DNA from 2 places in the Paenibacillus terrisolis genome. Region 2 is predicted to be linked to the other one. Evidence: predicted binding sites of a transcription regulator. Region 2 holds the regulator's gene; the other holds the start of a gene.
What was found. The regulator CtsR, encoded in region 2, represses protease genes until heat stress. The targets are predictions, from matches to a motif close to ATGGTCAATAAAGGTCAAACA.

Region 1: clpP (ATP-dependent Clp endopeptidase proteolytic subunit ClpP) is a predicted target of CtsR. The motif match lies at 3,594-3,614, and genes of this name have one in related genera.

Annotation. Positions count from the first base shown of each region.
Region 1 is NZ_JBKFGG010000020.1:2,778-17,894, forward strand. Features, by position in the region: gene ACI48K_RS16445 (PdaC/SigV domain-containing protein) at 1-39, shown strand, start outside; gene ade (adenine deaminase) at 206-1,999, opposite strand; gene ACI48K_RS16455 (MarR family winged helix-turn-helix transcriptional regulator) at 2,174-2,590, shown strand; gene clpP (ATP-dependent Clp endopeptidase proteolytic subunit ClpP) at 2,875-3,477, opposite strand; tRNA gene ACI48K_RS16465 (tRNA-Arg) at 3,681-3,755, opposite strand; gene ACI48K_RS16470 (LacI family DNA-binding transcriptional regulator) at 5,011-6,030, shown strand; gene ACI48K_RS16475 (ABC transporter permease) at 6,168-7,157, shown strand; gene ACI48K_RS16480 (carbohydrate ABC transporter permease) at 7,172-8,059, shown strand; gene ACI48K_RS16485 (type 2 periplasmic-binding domain-containing protein) at 8,131-9,780, shown strand; gene ACI48K_RS16490 (glycoside hydrolase family 30 protein) at 9,812-11,161, shown strand; gene ACI48K_RS16495 (sugar-binding transcriptional regulator) at 11,911-12,942, shown strand; gene gap (type I glyceraldehyde-3-phosphate dehydrogenase) at 13,050-14,060, shown strand; gene ACI48K_RS16505 (phosphoglycerate kinase) at 14,270-15,117, shown strand, end outside.
Region 2 is NZ_JBKFGG010000041.1:52,280-67,396, reverse strand. Features, by position in the region: partial or broken gene ACI48K_RS23185 (hypothetical protein) at 1-229, shown strand; gene ACI48K_RS23180 (CtsR family transcriptional regulator) at 1,012-1,470, shown strand; gene ACI48K_RS23175 (UvrB/UvrC motif-containing protein) at 1,503-2,027, shown strand; gene ACI48K_RS23170 (protein arginine kinase) at 2,040-3,098, shown strand; gene clpC (ATP-dependent protease ATP-binding subunit ClpC) at 3,172-5,616, shown strand; gene ACI48K_RS23160 (MBOAT family O-acyltransferase) at 6,257-7,666, shown strand; gene ACI48K_RS23155 (DHHW family protein) at 7,681-8,991, shown strand; gene radA (DNA repair protein RadA) at 9,209-10,576, shown strand; gene disA (DNA integrity scanning diadenylate cyclase DisA) at 10,590-11,666, shown strand; gene pssA (CDP-diacylglycerol--serine O-phosphatidyltransferase) at 11,720-12,457, shown strand; gene ACI48K_RS23135 (nucleoside triphosphate pyrophosphohydrolase family protein) at 12,532-12,927, opposite strand; gene ACI48K_RS23130 (PIN/TRAM domain-containing protein) at 13,134-14,222, shown strand; gene ispD (2-C-methyl-D-erythritol 4-phosphate cytidylyltransferase) at 14,289-14,993, shown strand; gene ispF (2-C-methyl-D-erythritol 2,4-cyclodiphosphate synthase) at 15,015-15,117, shown strand, end outside.

The sequences.
Region 1 (15,117 bases), on a different contig from region 2:
CTGCCGCCCGGCGCGAACCCGTTCGATTTTGGGCGATAAACCGAATATAACCGCTTAACGGCAATGGCCGGCTTGAGCTTAGCATTATCGCCGCCCCGAGGAGGGTAGTTCCTGTCATGGACGCTCCCTTGGGGCGGCTTTTTGATCCGGGCGAGCCCGGCAGAAGCCGGTAGAACCCGGAATCGGCGAACGTAGGCGGCCGGGCTTACCCGATTTCGACCGGAACCAGCTTGAATCCGGTGACGTCGGCCAGCCCGCGATTGGTGATCCGAAGCTCCGGAATGACCGGCAGAGCGATCAGCGAAAACGTCATGAACGGCGCGTTCAGCATGCAGCCCAGGCTTTGCCAGGCGGCTTCCAGGCTTTTGACCTGAGCGACGACCGTATCCAGCGGCTGATCGGACATCAGTCCGGCGATCGCCATCGGCACCGCGGCCAGGACCTGACCGTTTTCCACGGCGATCATGCCACCGCCCAGCTTCGCCAGCTCGTTGGCGGCAAAAGCCATGTCTTCGGGGCTCGCGCCCATCACGAGCAGGTTGTGGCTGTCATGCGCCACGGTGGAGGCCACAGCCCCGCGCCGAAGTCCGAAGCCGCGGGCGAACGCCAGCGATATCTCGCCGGACCCCCGGTGGCGGTCGATGCAGGCGAGGCGGACGATGTCCCGATCCGGATCAGGCTGGATGCTGCCGCCGTTAACCGCCAGCTTCGCCGTCGATTTGGCGGTGCGGGCGCTGTTTTCGATCACGTCGATCACGTTGACCAGCGTCTCTGTTCCCGTGCTTCGGCTCGGCAGCAGAAAGTCGCCGGGCACAAGCGCCCGCGCCAGATTCATCGATTGGCGGGCCCGCTCGGGATACCGGTATGCCGGAAACCGGCCGATGATCTCCCCGTTTTCATAGACCACACGTCCATCCGCAATGACGGTCGAAGGCTCCATGCGCTGCAGATCGTCGATCAGCAGAATGTCCGCGCATTTTCCCGGGGCAATGCCGCCAAGATCCCCTTCCAGCTTGAAATAACGCGCCGTATTAATCGTCCCCATCTGAATGGCGGTAACCGGCGATACGCCTTCTTCGATGGCCCGGCGCACCACATGATTCATGTGGCCTTTTTCAACCAGGGTTTGCGGATAAGCGTCGTCCGTCACGAGCAGGATATTATCCGTGCCCACATGATCTTCAGTCACGACCTTGATGACTTCCTTAACATCCTGCCAGGCGGAGCCTTCGCGGATCATAAGGTACATTCCCAAGCGGAGCTTGAGAAGTCCCTGCTCTCTGGTTACCGTTTCATGGTCGGAGGTCACTCCCGAAGCGATATATGCCTGAAGCATCGGCTCGTCATCGCTGGGAAAATGGCCGGTGACGGTTTTACCGGCTTTTATCGTGGCGGCGATTTCACCGTGCATTTTGGGATCGCCGTAAACGACGCCGGGGAAGTTCATGACTTCTCCGAGACCTTCTACGCCCTCCCAGGTCATGCCGCTTTCAATGTCGTCCACATTCAGCGCCGCACCGGCGTCTTCCAGATCGTCGGTGGCCGGAACGCAGGACGGGTAGGTGGTGTACACCTTAAGCGGCAGCCCGCGCCCCTCCTCGTGCATCCAGCGCACGCCTTCGTTTCCGAATACATTGGCGATTTCATGCGGATCCATAAATACGCCGGTCGTGCCTTTGGCGAGCGCTGCTTTGGCAAACTCGGTTACCGACAGCATGGTGCTTTCCACATGCATGTGACCGTCGAGCAGCCCTGGGGCAATGTATCTGCCGGAAGCGTCGATGACGGTCGTTTCGTCGCCGATGGCCCTACCGACATCCCCGACAAAAGCAATCCGCCCCTGGGTCACGGCGACGTCCATATGCGGCAGCAGTTCGCCGGTGTACACGTTGACCAACGTACCGTTTTTGACGACCAGGTCAGCCTTTTTTGCCCCGGTTGCAACCTCGGCCAGGGCCCGGCTGACTTCGTATAGTTTTTTTCTCCCCGTATGGTTCATCTCAAACTCGCTCCTTTACATCCGAATATTAGTACTATGATAACAAAACAAGACATACTTTGGGGAGTTTTTGCGAAGATAATCCGGCTGTTGTTTCAACGGTACCTTTACAAGCCTGAATCCGTGTGCTATACACTAATTAGCCAGCTAATTAAATGGAGGTGGAATTTGCCTATGTCGAATCACGAAATTCGTGAACAACTGCTTCGGGTAGCTGCCCAGATCCGCCGAAACAACGCCGAAATGCTGCGGTCCGTAGATCTATACGTCGGGCAGGATCAACTGCTGTGCCAGCTTTGGAAAGAGGATGGGGTAACCCAGTCTCAGCTGTCTGAAAGACTTGGTTGTGAACCGCCGACGGTCACGAATATGATCAACAAACTGGAGAGCAGAGGCATCGTATCCCGCAAGCGCGATGAAGCGGATGGCCGGGTATCTAAAGTGTATGTGACTCCGGAGGGACGGAGTCTGCTTGAGCCCGTCGGGGAAATCTGGAGACGGCAGACGGAAAAACTGCTTGAGGGGCTTTCGTCCGAAGAGGTTTCCGTTATGGAAAAATTGCTGCAGCGAATGGAGAAAAACCTTTCCTGAGCTTTTTTTTCATCCTAATAGTTAGCTGGCTAATCAAATCCGTTAAGGAGTTGATAGGTGTTGAGTAACTCGAATATTCGTGTGGGCATAATCGGAGGTTCCGTCAACAACGGATGGGCGAAAGGGACGCATGTTCCGGCTGTGAAGCAGCTTCCTGGGCCGGAGCTTTCGGGAAGACAGATAAAGCGGCCTCAAGTCCATTGAATTCAGGACGGAGGCCGCTTTGTTCTTGGCATAGTTTAGAGACAGTTGTTTGTTCCGTCTCCAAAAACCCTCTATCGGATTTATGAAATTGCCCCTGTCGGACCGATTTTCTCGATGACTTTGTCGATCAGGCCGTATTCTTTTGCCTCGGCGGCGCTCATGAAATTATCGCGATCGGTATCTTTTTCGATTTGTTCAAACGATTTGCCGGTGCGTTCCGATAAAATTTGATTCAGCTTGTCGCGCATTTTCAGGATGCGGCGCGCGCGGATTTCGATATCCGTGGCTTGACCTTCGGCTCCGCCCAATGGCTGGTGAATCATAATCTCGCTATTTGGCAGCGCGTAACGCTTACCCGGTGCTCCGGCATTCAGCAGGAACGCGCCCATGGAAGCGGCCAGGCCCACGCAGATGGTGGAAACATCGGATTTGATGAACTGCATCGTATCGTAAATCGCCATGCCGGCCGTGATCGATCCGCCGGGGCTGTTGATGTATAGTGAAATGTCTTTCGTAGGGTCTTCGGCATCCAGGAACAGCATCTGAGCGATGATGGAGTTGGCGACAACGTCATTGACTTGGGAACCCAGGAAAATGATCCGGTCTTTGAGAAGTCTCGAGTAAATGTCGTAAGCCCGCTCGCCGCGGTTACTTTGTTCTACAACCATAGGAATATAACTCACTGATAAAACCTCCTTAGATTCCATAAGTATATTTTGGACCTGCTCAATCGGTTCGGTCAATTTCATAATTGACGGAAACAGGCGGGAATAACCCCATCATAAACAATTTGCGCGAGAAAGTCAAAGAAAGTCAAACTCAGGATATAAAAAAAGCCGGATCACTTGATTCCAGGCGTTTGTTCGATGCTGCAAATGAAATTATATGGCGCGCCCGCGAGGAATCGAACCTCGATCTCAGGCTCCGGAGGCCTACGTCATATCCATTGGACCACGGGCGCAAAGTAAATTAGCGTAACAAAAATGATTATATGTCATGAGGGGAAATAATGCAAGTGGAAGTTATTTACTTTGCTTCGGCATTGCGTACGGCGAATCTTTGAGGAATGTCCATGTGATAGTTTGGGAGGCAAAATGACGATCCAACTATGGTGTTCAACTGTGATGAACTAACTGTAATGAACTGAACTAACGACGATGACCCAACGATGATGAACTAACTATGATGAACTAACTATGATGAACTAACTATGATGAACCAAACATATGGTGGGTTTCGGCTCCTGACGCTGTGAACTATGGTGAGCAAAACGCTGCAACTAAATGCATTGGCAAGGGGGATGCTTCCCCTGTATGAGACTCTGCGAGACTATGCCTAGTCTTGAGCTAATTAAAAAGGCTAACGGACTGAGGATACGTTATTTTGGCGGAATCGCACCGAAAAAAATTCTAACGGACTCAAATGCGCTTATTTGCCGGAAAACCCCCACAGCGCCGACTCAGACCCCCAATTAACGTCACCTGAGTCCGTTAGCGCGAAAATAGTTAAGAAAACGAGCGAATAGCGTCTACTGGGTTCGTTAGAAGGGCAAGTTACTCTTTGAGGAACAATGCAGAGAATCGCAAAAGACATCATGCGGCTCAACGCTGCAAAGAGCATCGCAAAGAACACCATGCGATGCAGCGCGATGCCGTACCCGTAGACGCTGTACTCAAAAGCTAAGAAGCACAGGTGAACAAAGTGTATGCATCGGCGTAAACTGCTGCGAGACTCGCAGTAAACTGAAGCCTGAGTTAACCGCAAGGCCACGCTTCTGTTGGCCTTGTAAGCTTGAGTCTTTCGCAGTAAACGGCAGCCGAACCAAATGAAACTTTTACGTAAGCCACAGCGTTAGCCGCGGCGTGAGCCTTGGTCCAAACGGCGGCATGAGCATCGACGAGAATCGTGGTGTGAAATTTGATGTGACCGCGAAGTGAGTCCGGTGTAAACTGTGCAGCAATCTGCATTGTATCAGTATAGTGATTTGTATTATGATTCTAAAGTAACTTTAATCTACAGAAATTCGCAGCGCGGTTGACAGTATGAAGCGTTTGAGTATGGTAATAAACATGGGAATGAGCTGAAGGATGCGTAAAACGATGCGTTTGTAATGTACAAGCGGAGCGTGAGCGCACGAAAAAAAGCATTGCCATGAAAACGCTTCTATGGTAATTTAATAAACATAAAAACGTTTTTATCGCAAAGGACGAACTGTTATGACCAAGGTAACCATCAAAGACGTTGCCAGAGAAGCCGGAGTTTCGATTTCCACGGTTTCCAATGCGCTCAACGATGTTGACGTATTGAATCCGGAGACGAAAGCGCATGTGCTTCAGGTTGCTAGGCGTTTGAATTACACACCGAATTTGAACGGCAAGCTTCTGAAATCGGGCAAGACGAAAATGCTGGGCTTTTTTACCACAAGCGTGTCGGGGCCTTATTTCTATATTCTGGTTGAATCGATGGCAAGGGAATGCGACCGGATGGGGTACGGACTGAACGTTTTCGTGACCAAGGATAAGCAAGTCATTATGAGCAATATTTTGGGGCGCCGCGTGGACGGTGTCATTATATACGAAGAGCTGAAGATCGACGAAAACGATATCGGCGCCATGGAGAAAGATAAAATCAAGGCGGTGTTTCTCGACCGTGTTTTCCAGGGCGAATCGATGGGGAGTGTCATTTTTGATTCTCGTGTAGCGGGGTACGAAGCGGCCAAATACTTGATCAGCCTGGGCCATAAAAAAATCGCCTATATTTCCGGCGTAAGCACGATGTTCGACAGCGAGGAACGGAAGGCGGGATACCGGGCCGCACTTGAGGAGTATCAAATTCCGTTCGACGAATCGCTGGTGCTGCAGGGTTATTTTGAGGAAGAGGGCACTTACAACGCGGTGAAATCCTTTTTGAAAATGTCTCCCGAAAAAGTGCCGACCGCTTTCCTGGCGGGGAACGACCTTAGCGCGATCGGTTGTATCCGGGCTCTAAAATCGGAAGGTTTCGAGGTTCCAACCGACATCAGCGTAATGGGCTTTGACGATATCGATATCGCCAAATATTTTTCACCGCCTCTGACAACGGTGCGAAACCAGATCGCGAGGCAAGGAATTCTGGTTATCGACCATTTGGTGAACATGATCCAAAAGAAAGAAAAAGGCAAAGTTCAAAAATTGGCTGGAGAGCTGGTCGTAAGGGGCTCGAGTCAAGTAAGGATGGATAGGAATGATTCTGTCTGAACGACAGGTCATTCCCGGTCCTTAGCATATACAGATACATAAAAGGGGGATTTTTTTGCAAAAAAATAAAAACGTTTTTACGAAAATGGTCGTTTTTTCGGAAAGTTTTTAGAAAGTGCATAGAGAGGAGCGAAAACATGGCGAAATTATCCGCGCCATCCGAAAATGCGTTAACCCCAAGTATTTCAAGCACTAAGAAGCCTATGGGCCAAAGAATCAAAGAGTTTGTCATCGACTTCGGCAGACAATGGGAGCTTCAATCCATGATTTTGCCTGGAATCGTTTTTATGATTATTTTTAGCTACATACCGATTTACGGGTTAACGATCGCATTCAAAAATTACACCGTTATCGATACGCTCAGCTCTGCTCCTTGGGTAGGTCTGGATAACTTCAAAATCATCATGTCCGACAAATATTTTTGGGACTCCGTGATAAACACCCTGGGGATCAGCTTTTTGAAATTGCTTATCGGGTTCGTGATTCCGATTATTCTGGCGATCATGATCTACGAATTGAATATGGGGCGCTTCAAAAAGATCGTTCAAACCGTTTCTTATTTGCCTCACTTTTTGTCCTGGATCGTTCTCGGCGGGATGCTGATTACCTGGTTCTCTACGACCGGACTGTTCAATCAGCTGCTGCTGGATTTGGGACTGATTTCGAAGGCGCAGAACATTTTACTGGATCCGGGGAAATATTGGTGGATCGCGACTTTTGCCGATATTTGGAAAGAAGCCGGCTGGGGCACGATTTTGTATCTGGCGATCATGTCCAAAATCGATCCGACGTATTACGAAGCGGCGAAAATCGACGGCGCAAGCCGGATCAGACAAATCTGGAATATTACGCTTCCTAACATGAAGATGATTATAAGTTTAAATTTGATCCTAACTGTAAGCGGTTTACTCGGCTCCAACCTGGATCAGGCGCTGGTCTTGATGAATTCGCAAAACCGCGAAAGAGCGGAGGTCATCAACTCCTATGTGTATCGTATGGGGATGACTCAAGGGGACTTCTCTTACGCAACGGCCGTTGGTTTGGGCGTTTCTATCGTATCCGTCATTCTGCTCGTTGCGGCCAACAAAGCAACCAGCAAATTAAACGATAACCAATCGGTGCTATAGAAGGGGGCATTTAAGTGAACCGGAAGGTCGTTAAGGGAGATCTCGACAGCCGCATTTTTGATACGGTGAATGTTATCTTGCTATTGATTTGCACCATCATTATCGTGATTCCGCTTTGGAACGTCATTATTTCGTCCTTCAGCTCGGGCAAATCGCTCGCGGCGGGCGGCTCTATATTTTGGCCGGGAGAGTTTTCGCTGGAAAATTACCAGGCCGTGTTCCGGGATTCAAGCATTTGGCAGTCTTTCATTATTTCCGTAACCAAAACCGTTCTTGGTGTATTAACGCACGTCTTTTTCTGCGCGATGATCGGGTACGGCCTCAGTAAGCAGCATGTTCGGGGCCGCAAGCTGTATGTGACGATGGGCGTTATCACCATGTTTTTCTCGGGCGGGATGATTCCGACTTATTTGCTCATTAAATCGCTGGGACTTTTGAACAGCTTCTGGGTTTATATTATTCCGGCTCTATTGAGCTACTATGATGTCGTTATTCTCATGAATTTCTTCAGAAACGTACCGGATTCTCTGGAGGAGTCGGCCAAAATCGACGGCGCCGGCGACTGGAAAGTTTTCCTGAGAATCTTCATTCCGCTATCCATGCCGGCCATGGCGACCATCGCGCTGTTCAACGGCGTCGGCCAATGGAACGATTTTATGACCACCAAGCTGTATGTGACCAACCAGGCCCTGTATCCGCTGCAAATGAAGCTGTACGAAATCATCGTTCAGTCGCAAACGCAGGCGATGCAGAACATCGGGGGCTCGGTCGTCATCGAAACGACCACACGAGGGGTTCAACTCGCAACAATTGTCATTACAACCCTGCCGATTGTTGTGATGTATCCAATACTTCAAAGGTACTTTATCTCGGGCATGATGCTGGGGGCGGTGAAAGAGTAAAGAACACTTTGAAATGAAGCGTCAAGCGCAATTATGAAATCGATTTCATTTTAAAAGGGGAGGTTAACAAAATGAACAAAAGATTCGCAAAGAAAGGACTCACATTTTGTGCTGCTCTCATGGCGGCGATCCTGGCCATTACCGTAACGGGCTGCGGTGGCTCAGGGGGGAACTCCGCCAGCGGGAAAGCCGGCGACTTGCCTTCGATTTCGGACCGTTACACGCCGGATCCGGAGACGGCGGCTTGGAAGCTGGATAAGAAGGAAGAAACCACCGATCTGACCTGGTACGTGAACGCCGACTGGTGGAACGCCGATTTTGGCAATGACGTCGTAACGAAGAAAATCAAAGAGGATCTGAACATCAACATCAAGTTCATTAAAGGCGACGACACGAAGTTGAATACGTTTTTCGCCGGCGGGGATATGCCTGACCTAATCACGATTTTCGACGCGAACTCCCCAATCGTGCAAAAAGCCCCTAACTGGGCGCTGCCGCTTAATGATCTTGCCGAGAAATACGATCCCTATTTCAATAAAGTAGCCGCCAAGGACACCATGAACTGGTTCCAATTGAAGGACGGCAAGACTTACGGCTATCCGGACTACTCGAATACTCAGGCCGATTATGACAGCGGCAACATTCCGGCGAAAACGGCGTTCATCATCCGTAAAGACGTGTACGAAGCGCTCGGCAGTCCGAAAATCGGCACTCCTGACGAATTCAAAAGCGTTATGGAGCAAATCAAAACCAAGTTCCCTGAGCTGATTCCGTTTGGCTTCAACTCGATCGGAACGGGCACCGGTTCTTTGGGCGATGTGCTGCAGGATTTCCTCGGCGTACCGCTGGAAGACGAAAACGGCGGGTTCTACAACCGCAACCTGGACGATGATTATTTGACTTGGCTGAAAACACTGAACGCCGTTTACAGAAGCGGAGACATCAGCGACGACAGCTTCGCCGACGACGGTCCGGCATTTGAAGAAAAAGTGAAATCCGGCAAGTACGCTACGATGCTTCTTGACGGAACGCCGCAGCAAGGCGGCAACCTGCAAATCTTCATGAGCGGAAACCCAGGCAAAGAGTATATTGCCATCGACGGGCCGCAAAGCACGGTCGGGAACCAGCCGACCTTGAACCAATCCGGGATCACGGGCTGGATGATCAGCTACATTACGAAGAAATGCAAAGATCCGGCCAAAGCGATCCAAGCATTCACCTATTTGCTGAGTGAAGAAGGTCAAATGCTGATCAACTACGGTATTGAAGGACAAACGTATAAAGTCAACAGCGACGGCACCGTTGAATTCCTGCCTGAAGCCAAAGACTTGAAAACGAACAATCCGGATAAATTCAAAAAAGATTACCGCATGGGCGAGTTCATCTTCTTCGGGCATGACCGCGATAAAGCCAAGAGCAGCGACGCGTTCCCGGACAGCATCAAACAAATGCAGGAATGGGGCAAAGGTAAGCTGAAACCGCACTTTATCCTTGAAAATATCAACCCTGACGCAGGCACTCCGGAAGCGCGTTCCCTGACCGCCATCAACACGCAATGGAACACGTCGATGGTCAGCTTGATCCGCGCGAAGAGCGACGACGAATTCAACAGCACTTTGGAAGCCTACAAATCGTTCCTGAAAGACAACAATTGGGATGCGATCGTGAAGATCCGTACCGATAAAATGAAACAAAACAAAGAGAAATTGGGCATTCAATAAGCACCGACCAAGACGGAGTGGAGGGAGACACATGCTTAAGCTTTTCATCTATGAATCCAGCGGGGAGCAAGAACTGTTCGTCAGCAAGACGCCTCAGCAGCTCGCGCCGGCCGAGGCCGGGATGGCGGCTGCCGAGATCGTCATTGACGACAGCCAAGCTTACCAGGAAATCGACGGGTTCGGCGCGTCGTTTACCGATTCAAGCGCATACCTGATCCATCAGGTCTTGGATTCCGGGCAAAGAGCCGATCTGATGAAAAAATTGTTCGATTCGGAAAACGGCATCGGATTGTCCGTGCTGCGAAACCCGATGGGCGCTTCGGATTATGCCAGAACAATCTACAGCTATGACGATGTTCCGGAAGGGGATGCCGACCCGGAATTGGCCCGGTTTTCGATCGCTCATGACGAGCAGGATATCGTCCCGCTGCTGCAGGAGGCGCTCGGAATCAATCCCGACATCAAGCTCATGGCTTCGCCGTGGAGTGCGCCGGGCTGGATGAAGACGAGCGGATCGATGATCGGCGGGGAGCTGAAAAAGGAATACTACCCGGTTTATGCGGAGTATTTTGTCCGTTACGTTCAAGCCTTCGCGAAAAAAGGCCTGCCGATTTACGCCGTTACGCCGCAAAACGAACCGCTCTATGTACCCGGCCACTATCCGGGTATGCAGATGCTGCCGGAAGCGGCTGCGGATTTCATCAAAAACCACTTAAAGCCCAGCTTTGTACGGGCGGAAATTCCGGCGAAAATCCTGTGTTACGACCATAACTGGGACCGGCCGGACTATCCGCATACGGTGTTCGAGCAAGCGGGCGACGCCGTGGACGGAGTGGCCTGGCACTGGTACGGCGGCGAACCTTCCGCGCAAGGCGCGGTAAAAACGGCTTTCCCGGCGAAGGAAGTTCATTTCAGCGAAGGGTCGGGCGGAGAATGGATTCCCGCTTTTGAACCGGCCTTCTCCAATGTCATGCGCCAGGGCATCGAAATTATGCGGAACCATAGCAAATCGTTGGTGCTCTGGAACATGGCGCTCGATGAGAAAAACGGACCGACGGTGCCGGGTTTTGGCAAAAGCACCTGTCGCGGGATCGTGACGGTCAATCAGGAAACGGGCGAACTTACGTACACCCTGGACTACTACGCGCTGGCACATTTCAGCAAGCTCGTCCGTCCGAAAGCGGTGCGTATCGCGTCCTCTTCGAATCCCGAAGGCGTCCGTTCGGTCGCCTTCAAGAATACGGACGGCTCCATTGCGGTCGTGCTGTTCAACGACAGCGAGTCGGCGGGGAACGTGTCGCTGCGGCTCAAGGATACGGAGGAGGTCCTCAGCTTCCGGCTCGGATCGAAACACGCCGTCTCCGTTTTAATCAAAGAATAGGACTTTGTTAGTATAATATCCGATCCGGTTCATTTTTCGATATTGGCTTTGCTTTGATTAAAGACGCCGAAAGGCGTCTTTTTTAATGTTTTCTTAATTGAAATCGGTTAATAGGTCAACATGGAGGAGGACTAACCTTGACGGAGTACTGAAATGCCTGCAATGATGCAGGCTTTTCTTATCCTGGGAGCTCAAAACTTCAGAATACCTGCGAATATACAGTTATTTTTCTTTTTTTCGGCTCCGATTGGGGGAAAGCAGAAGAATAACTGTATTATTGCAGTTTCTTTGGATCAATGAGAGCGAAGTGCGAAAAAGACTGCATTTTTGCAGGCAATTTTATGCAGGTATTTTAAAGTCTGCCGCGTCTCTGAAAATCTAGCTGGAGGCAGCCGAGGTTTCATTGCCGATTCAAAGCGAGTAATCGTACATGCAAACGCACATACAATCCCACGTGCAAACGCACCTGCAATTGTCATGCTATCGCACGTTCAATCGTGCCTGTAATCATCGTGTCAAACGTGAATTTTTTCTCAATCTCTCACATGAAATGTGAAATTTAGCGGTGTGGCGCGGCTTTCTTTGATGCGAGGGTATAAGAGCCCGGAAGAATGAGAATTATACGGACGTCAGGCTTGCAACAGCCACAAAAATTGGTTAAAATATCAGTGGGACTTAAAAAGTTAACCCGGGACATTTTAAGGCCAAGGAGAAGGAGAGAGAAGACGAAGCTTGCAGGAGTGGAAAGTATGCGCAGGATTTTAGAGATTCAAAAGCAGCTTCTTCCTGATCTCATGGAAATTCTCAAAAAAAGGTACACCATACTTCATCAGATCATGTTATCTGACGTGATTGGCCGCAGAACTCTGGCAACTTCACTGGACATGACGGAACGTGTGTTGCGTGCCGAAACGGATCTCCTGAAGGCTCAAGGCCTGATTGAAATCGAGAATATAGGCATGAGAATCAGTGATGCGGGCAAAAAACTGCTGGAGACCATGGAGCCGGTGGTGAAAGAGATCTTCGGCTTGGCCAATTTGGAAGAAAAGATCCGTCAAGCTTACGGGCTGAGCAAGGTCGTAGTGGTGCCCGGAGATTGCGAAACCTCCCCGGTTGCCAAGCGGGAGCTTGGACGTGCGGGAGCGAGAGCGCTCCTCGGAGCCATGAACCCCGACGACGTGGTTGCGGTCACCGGAGGAACGACGCTGGCCGAGGTTGCGGATCAACTTAATCCGACGTCAAATGTATCGATGAAGCAGAGCTGGTTCGTGCCGGCACGGGGCGGCTTGGGTGAAAGCCTGGAAATTCAGGCGAATACCATTGCTTCCGGAATGGCGAAGAAGGTCGGAGCGGGCTACCGCCTGTTGCATGTACCCGATTTGCTGGGTAAAGAAGCTTATGAGTCGCTTGTCCATGATCCGAATATCCACGACATCGTGGATATGATCCGCCAGGCCCGAATCGTGATTCACGGGATCGGGGACGCAATGGAAATGGCGCGCCGACGCAAGCTGGAACCGACTATGGTTGCGGAATTGCAGAGAGATGGCGCACTCGCGGAGTCATTTGGTTATTATTTTAATGCCGATGGCGTCGTCGTCCACAAAATGCTCACCTTGGGTCTGCGTCTCGAAGACATCAAGAGAACCGACATCGTGATCGGGATCGCGGGCGGCAAGAGCAAAGCCAAAGCCATTCATGCGGTGCTTAGGTTCGGGCATGAGGACATCCTCGTTACCGATGAAGCCGCAGCCGAAGAAATCGTCGGCAATTTGGATTAGGCGATCGCAGCAGCAGAACATTTTTAAGATTCAGTACCGTTTACTCATGACGGGCTTACTTGGCTTGTCTTGAATAATAAAAAAACAAACACTGGGAGGATCTATCAATGAGTGTAAAAGTAGGTATTAACGGTTTTGGACGTATTGGACGCCTGGCTTTCCGTCGTATTCAAAACGTGGAAGGCATCGAAGTAGTAGCAATCAATGACCTGACAGATGCTAAAATGTTGGCTCATTTGTTGAAATATGATACGACTCAAGGCCGCTTCGACGGCGAAGTTGAAGTTCATGACGGCTTCTTCAAAGTTAACGGCAAAGAAGTTAAAGTTCTGGCTAACCGCAATCCTGAAGAATTGCCTTGGGGCGAACTTGGCGTTGACATCGTTCTGGAATGCACAGGCTTCTTCACAACGAAAGAAAAAGCCGAGCTTCACCTTAAAGGCGGCGCTAAGAAAGTTGTTATCTCCGCTCCAGCTACTGGCGACATGAAAACTGTTGTTTACAATGTTAACCATGAAATCCTTGACGGTTCCGAAACCGTAATCTCCGGCGCATCTTGCACAACGAACTGCCTGGCTCCTATGGCTAAAACTCTGCAAGACAAATTCGGCATCGTTGAAGGCTTGATGACTACAATCCATGCTTACACCGGCGACCAAAACACTTTGGATGCTCCTCATGCTAAAGGCGACTTCCGTCGTGCTCGCGCAGCAGCAGCAAACATCGTTCCTAACACTACTGGCGCAGCAAAAGCAATCGGCCTGGTTATCCCTGAACTGAAAGGCAAACTCGACGGCGCAGCTCAACGCGTTCCAGTACCAACCGGTTCCCTGACTGAGCTCGTAACTGTTCTTGAAAAAACCGTTACGGTTGACGAAGTTAACGCCGCTATGAAAGCCGCTTCCGATCCGCAAACTTTCGGTTACACCGAAGACGAAATCGTATCTTCCGATGTCGTAGGCATTACTTTCGGTTCCCTGTTCGACGCAACTCAAACCAAAGTGATGACCGTTGGCGACAAACAACTCGTTAAAACCGTTGCTTGGTACGACAACGAAATGTCCTACACTGCACAACTTGTGCGCTCTTTGGAATACTTCGCGAAAAAATCCAAGTAATCGCTTGGCCAATCAGATATAAACCCAAAGAGGAGCGACCTTCGAGGAACTCCTCTTTGGTTCTTGTATTACGACATTCACACACACCCATATAGAGATATAGATATAAACGCTTAGGAGAGAAATCAAGAATCACAGCCGTATCCGCGCCGTAATCCCGAAAGAGTCAGGGAATGCGCATGCGCATACCTTTAGGAGGAACGTTGGAGATGAACAAAAAAAGTGTACGTGATGTGGAAGTAACCGGCAAACGCGTATTTGTCCGCGTTGACTTCAATGTACCGATGCAAGACGGCAAAATTACCGATGACACCCGGATTCGCGAAACGCTGCCAACGATCAAATATTTGATCGAACATGGCGCGAAAGTGATTTTGGCGAGCCACTTGGGACGTCCAAAAGGCGAAGTCAACGAATCCATGCGTTTAACGCAAGCCGCAGAACGTCTGGGCGAACTGCTGGGCAAACCGGTAGCTAAAGCCGATGAAGCTGTGGGCGAAGCAGCAAAAGCAAAAGTAGCCGCTCTGAACAACGGCGACGTGCTCGTGCTTGAAAACGTACGTTTTTACCCTGGCGAAGAAAAGAACGATCCGGAACTCGCAAAACAATTTGCCGAACTGGCCGATCTGTTCGTGAACGACGCTTTTGGCGCAGCTCACCGTGCGCATGCTTCGACGGAAGGCATCGCTCATTATTTGCCTGCCGTATCCGGCCTTTTGATGGAAAAAGAACTGTCCGTTCTCGGCAAGGCTTTGTCGAACCCGGACCGTCCTTTCACCGCAATCATCGGCGGATCCAAAGTAAAAGACAAAATCGACGTTATCGACAACCTGTTGAACATCGCCGACAACGTTCTGATCGGCGGCGGACTGGCCTATACCTTCTTCAAAGCGCAAGGGTATGAAATCGGCAATTCGCTGCTCGACGACACGAAACTCGAAGCTTCCCTGGGCTTTATCGAAAAAGCGAAAAAACTCGGCAAAAACTTCGTGCTTCCTGTAGACATCATCGTTGCCGACGCTTTTAGCGAAGATGCAAACGTTAAAGCGGTTGACAT
Region 2 (15,117 bases):
TGGCCAGTCGAGAAGAAATGTTGTATTTCATGCAATAATCCAGGCCATGGATTGGCTAAACGGCTCAAATGTTGCATTTTGTGCAGCAATTTTAGGCTTAAAGGTCATTTTAGCCCGACCCTTGTCTAATATGTTGTATTTTCTACAACATAATGGGCTGCAACTCCCTCTTGCGGTCAAAAATGATGCATTTTATGCAACATTTGCTTGGAAGTCGGCAGGTACCTAGGTATCTTGACTACTTTTCGTTTATGCACCCTTGTTGTGGAAACCGATGGGTCACTTGGACCGAAGGGTTCTAGAAGGTAGAACGCCGCCAAGCAACAGAGAAAGAGCACTGCCGATGTAAAGAGCACTGCCGATATTCGGTGGTGCTTTTTTTGTACTTCCGGGCCACTTATTTCTACTGCGTAGATAAAAGCCTGCAAAAGTGCAGGCATTTCCGGCTTCATCGCAGGGTTGGACGCAAGAACCTGCAGAAGTGCATTTTTTTGAGCCGAATATGCCCTCAATGGCTGCATTACACGTTCAAAGCCTGCACTTTTGCAGGTATTTTGCGAAGAGTGGGGTTAATTGAGTGAAATAACTGCACTTTTGCCGGAATATAGAAGGGTTTCTTAGGTTGCTGAGCATTAGCGGAAGGCAATAAGATGGGAGCACCAACAGTAAGACTTTGAGTAATTATCTTCTTTATGCAGCTTCTTGATTTTTGGGTGAAGATGGTATTAACCTAAATCTAAATAACTGCATATCCTAAGAATTCAAAACCTGAACGCGGTAGTCAGGGGAAAAGCAGCTCAGGGGAATATTTTGACTCCGGCTCGTTCACACTGAATTTGAATGGAGTTCCCCTTGGCAAAAGATTAAAATATGGTATAATAAAAATAAAGTCAAAGAAAGTCAAAGTCAACAATGGCAGAATAATCATTAATTTATCGGCTTCTACCACTGGAGTTTGATGTTTTCGATTTTTCTGCAGACTTTATGTTTTAAGCAACTGGAGGATGAGTGATGCGAAATATCTCCGATATCATTGAACAATATCTCAAGAGTATTCTGCATGAAAGTCCCGAAGGAGCGGTGGAAATTCAGCGAAATGATCTGGCCGATCAATTCTCCTGTGTACCGTCGCAAATCAATTACGTCATCAGCACAAGGTTTACTCTGGAAAAAGGGTATCTGGTGGAAAGTAAAAGGGGAGGCGGCGGTTACGTTCGAATCCGGCGGATTGAGTTGCCGGGACCGACGTCGTTGCATACCCACTTGCACGAAACCATCGGCGACGAGATTGGGCAGACTGCAGCTGAAGGACTTATTTACAGGCTGGAAGAAGCTCGTTTTCTGAGCCGCCGGGAGGCCGCGCTGATGCGAGCCGCCATATCCAGGGAAACCCTGATGATCAAACTTCCTTACCGCGATCAGGTTCGGGCGAGAATGATGAAGGCCATGCTGATTTCTTTATTGGGTTAAATAGTCTACCCATGGAGGAGGGACACACACCTATGCAATGTCAAGAATGCGGCAAGCGACCCGCGACTTTGCACTTCACCAAGATTGTGAATGGGGAAAAAACGGAGTTTCACATTTGCGAATCCTGCGCCAGAGAAAAAGGGGAGCTGATTCCCGGCACCTCGGGCGGCTTCTCGATTCACAATTTGCTTTCGGGTTTTCTTGACTTTAATCCCTCGAGCAAAGGCCAGGTTTCCGGGGTGAAAAACCCTGAAGGTCTGCGATGTGAAGTTTGCGGAATGACCTATTCGCAGTTCAGCAAAATCGGGCGCTTCGGCTGCAGCTCCTGTTATAAATATTTTAATGACCGTTTGGATCCTCTTTTCAAAAGAGTGCATGGCAACACGGTTCACGTAGGGAAAGTTCCCAAGCGGACCGGCGGCCATATTCAGGTCAAACGCAAACTCGACGATCTTCGCCGCGAGCTGCAGTACCGGATTGTTCATGAAGAGTTTGAGGAAGCCGCCGCGCTTCGGGATCAGATCCGCGAGCTTGAGAAGAACATTTCCGCAGAGTAGGAGGAATATGCGATGCAAAATCTCCGGTTTACAGAACAACCGCTAAGCGAATGGATGAGCCGCGGAGGCCATGAATCCGATATCGTGATCAGCAGCCGGGTAAGAATTGCCCGCAACCTCATGGAGCAGCCTTTCCCGATGCTGGCCACCAATAAGCAGTCTGAAGAGGTGCTTAAGCAGCTGGAGGAAGTGCTGAATGATGAGCGGATTAAATCCTACGGCGAGCTATACCCGGTGCTTATGTCCGATTTGGATGAGCTCGACAAAAGAGTGTTGGTGGAAAAACACCTCATCAGCCCGAATTTGGCCGGCGAGTCCAGAAGCGGAGCGGTCTTTATTAGTGAAGACGAAAGTCTAAGCATCATGATTAATGAAGAGGATCATTTGCGAATTCAGTGTTTGTATCCGGGCTTCCAGGTTGAGGAAGCTTGGGAAAAGGCGACTGCCATCGATGATATTTTCGAGGAGCATGTGGATTTTGCATTTGACGCCCACCGTGGCTTTTTGACCAGCTGTCCGACCAATGTCGGCACCGGACTCAGAGCCTCCGTGATGATGCATCTGCCGGCGCTTGTATTGACACAGCAAATCAACCGCATCCTGTCGGCGGTATCGCAGGTAGGGCTGACGGTCCGCGGAATTTACGGCGAAGGCAGTGAATCGCTGGGGAACTTGTTTCAAATTTCAAATCAGATTACACTGGGACAAAGCGAAGAGGAGATTATCGAGAATTTGTACGGGGTTGTCCTGCAAATTATCGAGCACGAGAAAACAGCCAGAGAAAAGCTGCTCGGGGAATCACGCCTTCGGATGACCGACCGGGTTATGCGTTCTTATGGGATATTATCGCATGCGGCGATCATCGACTCGAAGGAGGCCGCTCAGCGGTTATCCGACGTCCGTCTGGGCGTGGATCTGGGGTTGATCGACACATTATCCACTCAAGCTCTAAATGAATTGAACGTGATGACGCAGCCAGGTTTTTTGCAGAAGAAATTCAACGAGAGCATGTCCCCAAGTGAACGGGATATGTACCGTGCAAAGCTGATCCGCGAAAAAATCAGTAATTGAAAGTATAGGATGGTCGGCAGAGAAGACTGCCGCTGCCTATGGCAATAGATCAACCATGGAGGTGTAGGAGAAGATGATGTTTGGAAGATTTACGGAACGTGCGCAGAAGGTTTTGGCATTGGCCCAAGAAGAAGCCGTTAGATTGGGACACAATAATATCGGGACGGAACATGTTTTACTCGGACTCATTCGCGAGGGAGAAGGCATTGCTGCCAAAGCGTTGATTGGTCTTGGTTTAGGTCTTGAAAAAATACAGGATGAAGTCGAAACGCTGATCGGTCGCGGGCAAGAGCAGCCTACGAATATCGCTTATACGCCGCGCGCCAAAAAGGTCATCGAGCTGTCCATGGACGAAGCCCGCAAGCTGGGTCATACTTACGTGGGAACCGAGCACATTTTGCTTGGCCTCATTCGTGAAGGAGAAGGCGTGGCGGCGCGCGTACTTAACAACCTGGGCATCAGCCTGAACAAAGCCCGCCAGCAAGTCTTGCAGCTGCTCGGCAGCAGCGAGGCGGTTTCGAGCCACAACGGAGCTCCGGCCAATGTAAACACGCCGACACTGGACAGTTTGGCCCGTGATTTGACGGCATCGGCCAAAGAAGGCAACCTGGATCCGGTCATCGGCAGAAGCAAAGAAATCGAACGGGTCATTCAGGTCTTGAGCCGCCGGACCAAAAACAACCCGGTACTCATCGGGGAGCCTGGAGTCGGGAAGACGGCGATTGCCGAAGGCCTGGCGCAAAAAATCATCAATAACGAAATTCCCGAAACGCTTCGTGACAAACGCGTCATGACTCTCGATATGGGGTCGGTGGTAGCGGGGACGAAATATCGTGGTGAATTTGAAGACCGCCTGAAGAAAATCATGGATGAAATCCGCCAAGCCGGGAACATTATCCTCTTTATTGACGAACTGCATACCCTGATCGGCGCAGGCGGAGCGGAAGGAGCCATCGACGCTTCCAATATCCTTAAACCGGCGCTGGCTCGCGGCGAACTGCAGTGCATCGGGGCAACAACGCTTGACGAATACCGCAAATACATTGAGAAGGATGCCGCTTTAGAACGTCGTTTCCAACCGATTACGGTAGATCAGCCTTCCGTGGAAGAAGCAATCCTAATTCTGCACGGTCTTCGTGACCGCTATGAAGCCCACCATCGCGTGAAGATTACGGATGAAGCCATCGAGCAAGCCGTAAAACTGTCCGATCGGTACATCCAGGACCGCTTTCTGCCTGACAAAGCAATCGACCTGATTGACGAGGCGGGCTCCAAAGTAAGGCTTAACTCCTATACGGTACCACCGAATTTGAAACAGCTTGAGAATCGTCTGGAGGACATCCGTAAGGAGAAGGACGCGGCCGTACAAAGTCAGGAATTTGAGAAAGCGGCGGCACTGCGCGATACCGAACAGAAGATTCGCGAAGAGCTTGACGTTACGAAAAACCAATGGAAAGAAAAACAAGGACGGACTGATTCCGAAGTTACTCCTGAAGATATCGCTCAGGTTGTAGCCAGCTGGACGGGAATTCCCGTCAACAAGCTGAAGGAAGAAGAAACCGAACGTTTGCTCAATATGGAACAGATCCTGCATGGACGCGTCATCGGCCAAGAAGAAGCCGTCAAAGCGGTCAGCCGGGCGATTCGCCGGGCGCGTGCGGGTCTGAAAGATCCGAAACGGCCGATGGGCTCTTTCGTTTTCTTGGGCCCGACCGGGGTCGGGAAAACCGAACTTGCCCGGGCGCTCGCCGAGTCTATGTTTGGCGATGAAAACGCGGTAATCCGTATCGATATGTCCGAGTACATGGAGAAACATTCCACGGCCCGTCTGGTCGGGGCGCCTCCGGGATATGTAGGTTACGAAGAAGGCGGACAGCTTACCGAAAAAGTACGCCGCAAGCCTTACTCCGTCGTATTGCTCGATGAAATCGAGAAAGCCCATCCTGAAGTGTTCAACATCTTGCTCCAAGTGCTGGAGGATGGACGCTTGACGGATTCGAAAGGCCGGGTAGTCGATTTCCGCAACACCCTGATTATTCTGACTTCCAACGTGGGAGCCGAAGCGATCAAGCGCAATACGCGGCTTGGCTTCACGGCTGTGCAAGATTCCGGAGCCGATTACGAGAACATGAAGGGCAAAGTGATGGAAGAGCTGAAGAAGAGCTTCCGTCCGGAATTCCTGAACCGGATCGACGAAATTATCGTCTTCCACTCCCTGGACGAATCTCACATCAGCCAAATCGTATCGCTGATGTCCGAGGAGCTGCGTAAACGGCTGCACGAATACGACGTCGACTTTACATTGACCGACAAAGCGAAGGCATTTCTGGCCAAAGAAGGCTTCGACCCCGCTTACGGCGCTCGTCCGCTTCGCCGGGCGATCCAAAAGCATATCGAGGACCGTTTGTCCGAGGAACTGCTTACCGGCAACGTGAAGAAAGGCGACTCGCTGACAATCGACGAAGAGAACGGCAGCTTGACTGTGACGAAAACGGGAGCCTATGTCAAAAACGCGTAATGCGATCAGTAAGCGAATATAAAGCAAATCAAGAAAAACCCGCAGTATACTGCGGGTTTTTCTTTTGCCTTTTTATTAAACCGGTGAGTTATCAAGAAGTCTCGGAACGCTTCAGTTCTTTTTTAAGGGACTTCGAAGGAAAATGAGCTTATTTGTCGAATAAAATAATACATTGGAGATGAAGAATGAACTTCACTTTCTCTCGGAGATGCAGAGCAGATTGCTGCAACATTTTCCGGACCGGTGAAGTCTATTTTTTTGTGTGCGAAAAATGGCTAGTTTTGATCAAAGTCTATTCGATGCTTGGCCCTTTCTTGGAAAGCTTTTGTTAAACTTTGCTTAAAGAGTTGTTAATGTTTGCCGTATAAAATGGAGTCCGGAGTTCCAGATTCCTTTATTCCCAACCTTCACCTTCTTGAACATATGATCTATAAGCTTTATACTTTTTTTCAGGTGCCTGGGCAGAGGTCCAGTGAACTGCGAGCCGTGATAGAAAGAGGAGGTTTTTCATAGATAAGGGTTCGCGAATCCAGTTCACCGGAGCGCTGCAAGAGGTTCGTAATGATCGATGCGTGGCTCTAAAGCCATGTGACGCTTGATCATGCCCGAATTGCCAGTATCATTGAGGGGAGACACCAAAGTGGTTTTTTCGAGTTTGTTTTTTTTGTACCTTTTTTTGCCTATTCTATTGATCGCTTATTTTGCTATTAAAAATACTTCCTACCGGACATGGGTTCTTATTGCTTTTTCTTATGTATTTTATGCCTGGGGCGAACCGGTATGGGTCGTATTGCTGTTATTGGCCTCTATCATAGGCTACTTTTTTGCGCTCGGAATCGAGCGAACGAGAGGCACTTGGCTGGCCAAAGCGCAATATATCGTAGCCATCCTCATCAACATCGGAATTTTGGGATTTTTCAAATATGCCAAGTTTCTTGTCGAAAATTTAAATGCGGTACTTCCGCTGCATCTGCCGGCTCCGTCCGTGACGCTGCCGATCGGGATTTCCTTTTTTACATTTGAAATCATTTGCTACTTAAGCGACGTCTACAAAGGAACGATCAAAGCGCCGAAGTCGCCTAAAAAAATATTGCTGTACGTATCGTTTTTCCCGCACTTGGTGGCGGGTCCCATTATTCGCTATTCGGACATCGAGCAGCAGATCGATAATCCTAAAGTGACGGTAGCCGGCTTCAGCGAAGGGATTACCCGGTTTTTAATCGGTCTTGGCAAGAAGGTCATTTTCGCCAACTTGCTCGGGGAGTCGACCGCGCTGCTGCTGAATCCGGGCTCCGACTCTTCCACGGTTCTGGGCATCTGGTTCGGGATCGCCTTATTTGCCCTGCAGATTTATTTTGACTTCTCGGGGTACTCCGACATGGCTATCGGCCTTGGCAAAATGTTCGGGATTTCGCTGCGTGAAAACTTCAACTACCCTTACATTTCAAAGTCCGCTTCCGAGTTCTGGCGCCGTTGGAACATGTCTCTCGGCGGATTTTTCCGGGATTACGTGTACATCCCATTAGGCGGGAATCGCAAATTTTATTTGCGAAATTTGTTTGTCGTCTGGTTTCTTACTGGATTCTGGCATGGAGCAAGCTGGAATTTCATCATTTGGGGGCTTTACTTCGGACTGCTGATTTTTCTGGAACGGCAGTTCCTGCAAAAATGGCTGGACAAGGTGCCAAAGGTTTTCGCTCATTTATACTCTACGTTGGCCATGCTGGTCGGCTGGGTGTGGTTCTACTTTACCGACTTGTCCCAAGCGGTTAAGGCGCTTCTCACCATGTTCGGACTAAATCATCGCGAATTTGCGACGACCGAACTGCAAATCTACTTTAGAGAAAACGAATTGCTGTTCTTTATCGCGATCATCGCCTGTACGCCTCTGATGAAGTGGGTATTCCAGTCCCTGGGCCAAAAATATCCGAAGCTGGGATCAGGCTTAAATCTGGTTGGGGTGCAGCTGCTTAATGTCGCCATTCTGGTGACCGCTACGATTCTTCTTATCGGAAGCACATATAATCCATTTCTTTATTATCGATTCTAACGTGGAGGGCGAAGATGAAGAATCAACCCAAACTCAATCTACTGTTGTTCCTGCTGCTAATTTTCGGCTTCGGCATCGTCAATTTGATATATTCCCAATCCCATTCCGCCAAGGTATCCGAGCTTGAGCAGCGTGAGTTGACGCAAAGACCCGCATTTACCTTGGAGAGTTTCTTCAAAGGCGAATATACGCGTAATTTCGATAATTATTTCTCTGATAATTTTGCGTTTCGGACTTCTCTTGTTCAAGTAGGAACGGATCTGATGAAATTAAAAGGCCTGCCCGATTCGAATGAAGCGACTTTGATCGAACAGGGCGGGGATAATATGGCCCAAAACTTGAACGACAAGAATGGCGGAAGCAACGGCAAAGATGCGGTTCCCGCTTCAGTGGCGGCTACCGGAACAGCCGGAACCCAGACGCAGGCGAGCACGGCGGATCAGACCAAGTATTTGATTCTGAAGGATCAGGCGTTTACGTTGTTCAGCTATTCCGCGCCTGCGGCCGAAATGTATGCGGATGCTTTGAACCGGTTCAAGAAATCGGTTGATCCGAAGGTTAAGGTATACTCTTTGCTGGCTCCGACCTCCTCGGAATTCATAACGGACAAGAAATACAAAGCGATGTCCGATTCCCAGAAGGATGCCTTTGCCCATATTGACGAATTGCTGGATCCCGAGATCGGGCAGATCGACGCTTACGATGTATTGGATAAGCACAGCAAAGAAGACGTGTACTTCCGTACCGACCATCACTGGACCGCACTGGGCGCCTATTATGCTTATACCGAGATGATGAAAACGATCGGCGAAGAGCCGGTTTCTCTGAGCAAATATCAAACCGGCAAAATTAAGGACTACCTGGGTTCGTCCTACAAAGCTACGCTCAACGCTAAGCTGAAGGCCCATCCGGATACGATTACCTACTATACGCCTTTTGTTAAATACACTTATACTCAGCACACCACCAGCGGCAAAGCGCTGGCGAAACCAAAAGCTGTCGATCCTAATTTTGCAAGACAAGATATCGGTTTTTACGCCGTCTTTTTGGGCGGGGATTTCCCTTGGGGTGAAATTTCGACCGGCAACAAGAACGGCAAAAAAATTGCGGTTATCAAGGATTCTTACGCGAATGCCTTTATTCCGTTCCTCATTCCGCATTACGAGACGGTATATTATGTTGATCCGCGATATTACACCGGCAATATCATCGACTTTGTCAAAGAACACTCGGTCACGGACGTCCTGTTCCTGAACAATTCGACGGTGGCCCGCAATACGGGAATCGCCGAGCTTTTGAACGAGAAAATGGATAAGGCGAAGTAGGCCCTTCAAAACATTTCCATTCCTACCGATGATAAATAGTAAGGCAGTCTCAAAGCGATGCTTTGTGGCTGCCTTTTTAACACCGTTTTGATGGGTCAAACCGTCCGTGAAAAGACTTTACGATAAAACTTAAAGAATGGTAAACTTTGAGTGTTCCCCCACATGGAGTGGGCCCTGCAAAGTTTCAGAATTTTGCAGCAGCGAGAAGGAGAGGTACATGGTTAAAGTCAAACATAAGTTTTTTTGCACCGAATGCGGCTACGAATCCCCAAAATGGTACGGTAAATGCCCCGGCTGCGGCGCCTGGAATTCCATGGTTGAAGAAGTGGAAAAGGTTGTCAAGACACAGGGGATTTCCACCGGGATATTTCATGCGAAAGAAAAGCCGCTTTCGATCATAAATATAGAGAGCAGTCAGGAGCCCCGTATTCTGACCGGAATTGGCGAACTGAATCGGGTGCTTGGCGGAGGTGTAGTTCCCGGATCCCTAGTGTTAGTCGGCGGAGATCCCGGAATCGGAAAATCGACACTGCTGCTGCAGACCTCCCATGAAATGGCGAGTGCCGGGCTTAGGGTCTTGTATATTTCCGGGGAGGAATCCATCCGGCAGACTAAGCTTCGGGCCGAACGACTGGGCACTTTATCCTCCGAGTTGTTCGTGCTTTGCGAAAGCAGCATGGACGGTATTGAGGAAGCTATCGAAAACGTAAAACCGGATTTTCTCGTGATCGATTCGATTCAGACCGTGTATCTGCCGGAAGTAACGAGCGCGCCGGGCAGCGTCTCACAGGTTCGTGAATGTACAGCCCGATTCATGCGCATTGCTAAAGGACAGGGAATCGCTACGGTGCTGGTCGGCCACGTTACCAAAGAGGGGGCCATTGCCGGACCTCGCTTGCTTGAACATATGGTCGATTGTGTGCTTTATTTTGAAGGAGAGCGTCATCATACCTATCGGCTGCTTAGAGCCGTAAAGAACCGGTTTGGTTCGACCAATGAAATTGGCATTTTCGAAATGAACGAGTCGGGGCTGGCCGAGGTGGCGAACCCGTCGGAACTGTTCCTGTCCGAGCGGCCGCTTGGCGTGGCGGGATCGACTGTCGTCGCCAGCATGGAGGGAACACGGCCGATGCTTGTAGAGCTTCAGGCCCTGATCGCCTCGACGCATTTCCCTTCCCCGCGCAGGATGGCAACCGGCGTCGATCATAACCGTTTGGGTCTGATTATCGCCGTGCTTGAGAAGCGGATGGGCATGTTCCTGCAGAACCAGGACGCCTACGTTAATTTGGCCGGGGGCGTAAAGCTGGATGAGCCGGCGGTGGATCTCGCGATTGCGATCAGCATCGCTTCCAGCTTCCGCGACATGCCGACGAAACCTTACGATGTCGTGTTTGGCGAAGTGGGATTAACCGGGGAGGTCCGGGCGGTGTCTCGGGCGGAACAGCGGGTCAAAGAAGCTGCCAAGCTTGGCTTCAAACGGGTTATTTTGCCGGAGAAGAGCATGAAGGGGTGGAAGGGACCGCAGGGTATAGAATTGGTAGGAATAAATACCGTCGCAGATGCACTAGCTGTTGCGTTAGATTAGGGGGCATTAATTGATGAAAGAAGCAACTCAAATAGAGAAAATGAACGATTTGCTCAGACTCGTCGCACCGGGAACTGCCTTTCGCGACGGATTGGAAAACGTGCTTCGCGCCAAAACCGGCGGACTGATCGTGGTTGGATATAGTCCGGAGGTCATGGAAGTCGTGGAGGGCGGTTTTTCGATCAACTGTGATTTCACGCCGAACTATCTTTATGAGCTTGCTAAAATGGACGGTGCGATTATTCTGAGCGAGGATCTGAAAAGAATTCTGTACGCCAATACCCAGTTGATCCCGGATTCCTCGATCGCTTCTTCGGAGACCGGCATTCGCCACCGCACCGCCGAACGGGTCGCTAAGCAAACCGGGAAGCTGGTGGTTTCCATCTCTCAGCGGCGTAACATCATTACCCTGTATCAGGGTGGCCTTCGTTATGCGCTGAAAGAGATCGGCGTGATTCTGACCAAGGCCAATCAGGCCATTCAGACGCTGGAGAAATACAGATCCGTTCTGAATCAAACTTTGACGAACCTGACGGCTTCGGAATTCGAGGAACTCGTAACCATTCCGGAAGTGGTAAACGTCATGCAGCGGGTCGAGATGGTGATTCGGATCAAAATGGAAATCAAACGGTTCATTAATGAGCTTGGCACGGAAGGACGTCTGATCAGCATGCAGATGGAAGAGCTGGTCAGCAATATGGAGGAAGAGGCCTGGCTGTTGTACAAGGACTATGCCAAAGACGACAGCGACGAGGCGATTCGTGAAATCATCCTGGGGCTCAAGCGTTCTACCGATGACGAATTGCTCGACGACAACCATATCACCCGGCTGCTGGGATATCCGACCGCGGCAGCTACTTCGGAAGACCTGGTATCTCCACGCGGCTACAGGGTGCTGAACAAAATTCCGCGGCTGCCGAACGTCATTATTCATAATCTGGTTGAGCGTTTCCGCCAACTGCCGAACGTAATGATGGCCAGCATCGAAGAACTGGATGAAGTCGACGGTATCGGGGAATCCAGGGCCCGTGCGATCAAAGAAGGTTTAAAACGCCTGCAGGAACAGGTTTTCATTGACAGACAAATTTAAATCTCCCATCATCAAGTGATGGTATTCATGAATTACGATTCCGAGGTGAAGAGATGATTGCAAAATCAATTCCGAACTTGTTCACATTGGGGAACCTGTTGCTCGGAATGTTGGCTATCATGCTGGCGCTGGAGGATAGGCACAGCATAGCGGCTATAATGGTCATTGTCGCCATGCTGCTTGACGGATTGGACGGACGGGTGGCTCGGGCGCTAAATTGCCAAAGCGAATTTGGCAAAGAGCTTGATTCTTTATCCGACATTATTTCTTTCGGAATTGCTCCGGCACTCATTATGTACACGATTTCGTTCGATAACGTCCCGCAGGGAATCGCTTGGGCGGTAACGGCTCTGTTTCCGATGTGCGGTGCCTTGCGGCTCGCTCGTTTTAATGTGCAAAAAGGCGTTCCGGGATATTTTATCGGTTTGCCGATTCCTGCAGCCGGTGGGGTTGCGGCTACGTTATCGCTGTTTTACAGGGACTTTTCGGCACCCTATTTCATCGTTGCCATGATGCTGCTGTCTTATTTGATGATCAGCACTGTAAGGTACCCTAATTTCAAGAAAGTTGGGCTTCCCAAAAAAGCCGTGATGTATACGCCGATTGTCGTTGTTTTTGCCGTTGTGATCGCATTGGTATTTCCGAACCACCTGGCCAAACTGATTTTCGTTCCGCTTGTGGTATACGCTTCTTATGGCCTGAAGCAAAATGTGGATAGGCTCCTGCGACTTAGACGGAAACATTCGCGACACGATGAATTGGAAGATGCATACCGCTCAAAGCATTTATAGAACGGACGCAATAAAAAAAGGCATGGATCACCGCCAGGCGGGATGATCGATGCCTTTTTTCGTTAAAACCGGCCTTATGATAAATTGAACAACCCTAAGGTTGAGCATTTTTGCGATTCGCGTTCTACAATTTCGTCCATGCTGATGCCTAAGAGATTACATAATGCGGACATATAGAAAAGATTGCGTCCAAGCTCATTCGTAATAGCGTCCCGGCAATTCTCGCAAAGCTCGCCCCGGACATGCTTGGCAAGCGTTTCTTTGGCTTGCTCCAAGTCCATACCCGGTTCAAAATCCTGTCTCGTAGCATGCAGCTCGATGCACCCGCATTCGGTTACGGCTTTGGTGACGGCGCGAACGGCGGAGGCGTTGGTTTGTCCGGTTTTGGACAAGACATCCAGCAAACTGCGGTGACGGAGCAACAGTTCGGAAACTTGTTCTTGAAAAGATTGAAGGCTTGGTGCGCTCATTTTTCCATCCACCTCAATATTATGAATTGAGTTCATTATATGCCACTTTTTCCCCTCATATCAACCTGAAATCCCTCACAACGAGGGCGATTTCGTAAAAGAATCCTGCGGCGCCGCCAAAAAAAAGTTCAAACCTCCCGATTATGCTATCCAAAATTGGATCATACTGGATATTGAAGTTAATGATTCAGGAGGTGAAGAGAGAGATGCTGAAAAAATATTTGCTGGCCTTAGCCGGTCTATGCGGGGCATGGTTCGGTTATACGGCAGGCGGAATGACTTCTATACTGCCGGAAGCGCTTCGGAACTGGTTTAACGGAATAAATTCAATGGCAACCCATTTCATTTTGGCATTTGCGGGCGCTTTATTGTTTTTGCTGCTATTCTCCCTCGCCGCAGAGGCGGTTTCTTCGAGGGTGAGAATGTGGATTACTGCATTAACGCGTATTCCGATGAATGAAATGGCGGCCGGAACGGCCGGCTTGACCGTGGGACTTCTTCTTTCTTTAATGGTCTATCCCCTGTTGTCCTGGCTTGGATCCATGGAAAGTATAGCCCGTTTTGCCGTATCGGCGTTGTTTGGTTACATAGGGGTGTATGTCGGGCTTGCTAAAAAGGAAGAGCTGTCTTTGCTATGGAAAACGGGGAATTGGGGCAGAGAAGCTGTAAGCGATGAGCGGCGTTTGGAAGAGCATAAAATTTTGGATACCAGCGTGATTATCGACGGGCGGATCGCCGATATTTGCAAAACCGGGTTTATCGAAGGCACGATCGTGATCCCGGAATTTGTTTTGGAGGAGCTTCAGCATATTGCGGATTCGTCGGATTTGCTCAAGCGGAACCGGGGACGCCGGGGCCTTGATATTTTGAATAAAATTCAAAAGGAACTGGACGTCAAGGTGATGATCTACGAAGGGGATTTCGAAGAAATCTCCGAGGTGGACAGCAAGCTTGTCAAGCTGGCTAAGGTGCTGCAGGGTAAAGTGGTGACCAACGATTTTAACCTGAATAAGGTTTGCGAGCTTCAAGGCGTTTCGGTCCTCAATATCAACGACCTCGCCAACGCGGTCAAGCCGGTTGTGCTTCCGGGCGAGGAGATCATGGTTCAAGTCATCAAGGACGGCAAGGAACATGGACAAGGTGTTGCTTACCTGGATGACGGAACGATGATCGTGGTTGAAGGCGGCCGCGACTTTATCGGCAGTATTACGGAAGTTCTGGTGACCAGCGTGTTGCAGACGTCAGCGGGACGGATGATTTTCGCCAAACCGAAACTGTTGGAAAAAGCCCAGTAAATTCGGTATGATGGGAATAAATGCGCGAACAGGCGCAGAATTCTGGGCAGGGCGAGGCAGAAACATATGGTATTAGAAGCAATTCCCCGAGCGGAGGGCGTCGGCGTGATCGTCGTTGCGGCCGGCCGGGGAACCCGTATGGGTACGAAGGAAAGCAAGCAGTATCTCATGCTGCACAATAAGCCGGTCTTCATTCATACGCTGGAGGCATTCGATCGTCATCCGCTTATCACGGAATTGGTGCTTGTCACCGGTGAAGGAGATGTGGAACGATGTAAGGCATGGATCGGGGAATTCGACATCCGCAACAAAATAAAGGTTATTCCGGGCGGCGCAGAGCGTCAGCATTCGGTATACCGGGGACTGCTGGAAATCAGCGCTCCATGGGTACTGGTGCATGACGGCGTCCGCCCTTTTGTCACGCACGGGCAAATCACGTCCTGCTACGAGACAGCGGTGGCATGCGGGGCCTCTGTGCTTGCGGTACCGGTGAAAGACACCGTGAAACAGGCGGACGGGCAGGGCTGGGTGAACGCGACACTTGACCGCAGCAGCCTGTGGGCGATACAAACCCCGCAAGCATTTCGGCGCGGCGACCTCCTGCTGGCCCACGAGCGGGCAGACCAAGAAGGTTTTATAGGCACCGATGATTCGATGCTTGTTGAGCGTATGGGAATTCCCGTTAAGATAGTGGAGGGCGGTTACGGCAACATCAAGATTACGACGCCTGAAGATCTGGAATATGCGGAGTTCATCCAGCGCCGGAAGTAGCGTGAGGGGAGAGAGGAAACAATGAGAATCAGCGTAGGACAAGGGTTTGACGTACACCAGCTAGTTGAAGGAAGGCCATGCATCATCGGAGGGGTAACGATTCCTTATGAGAAAGGGCTGCTCG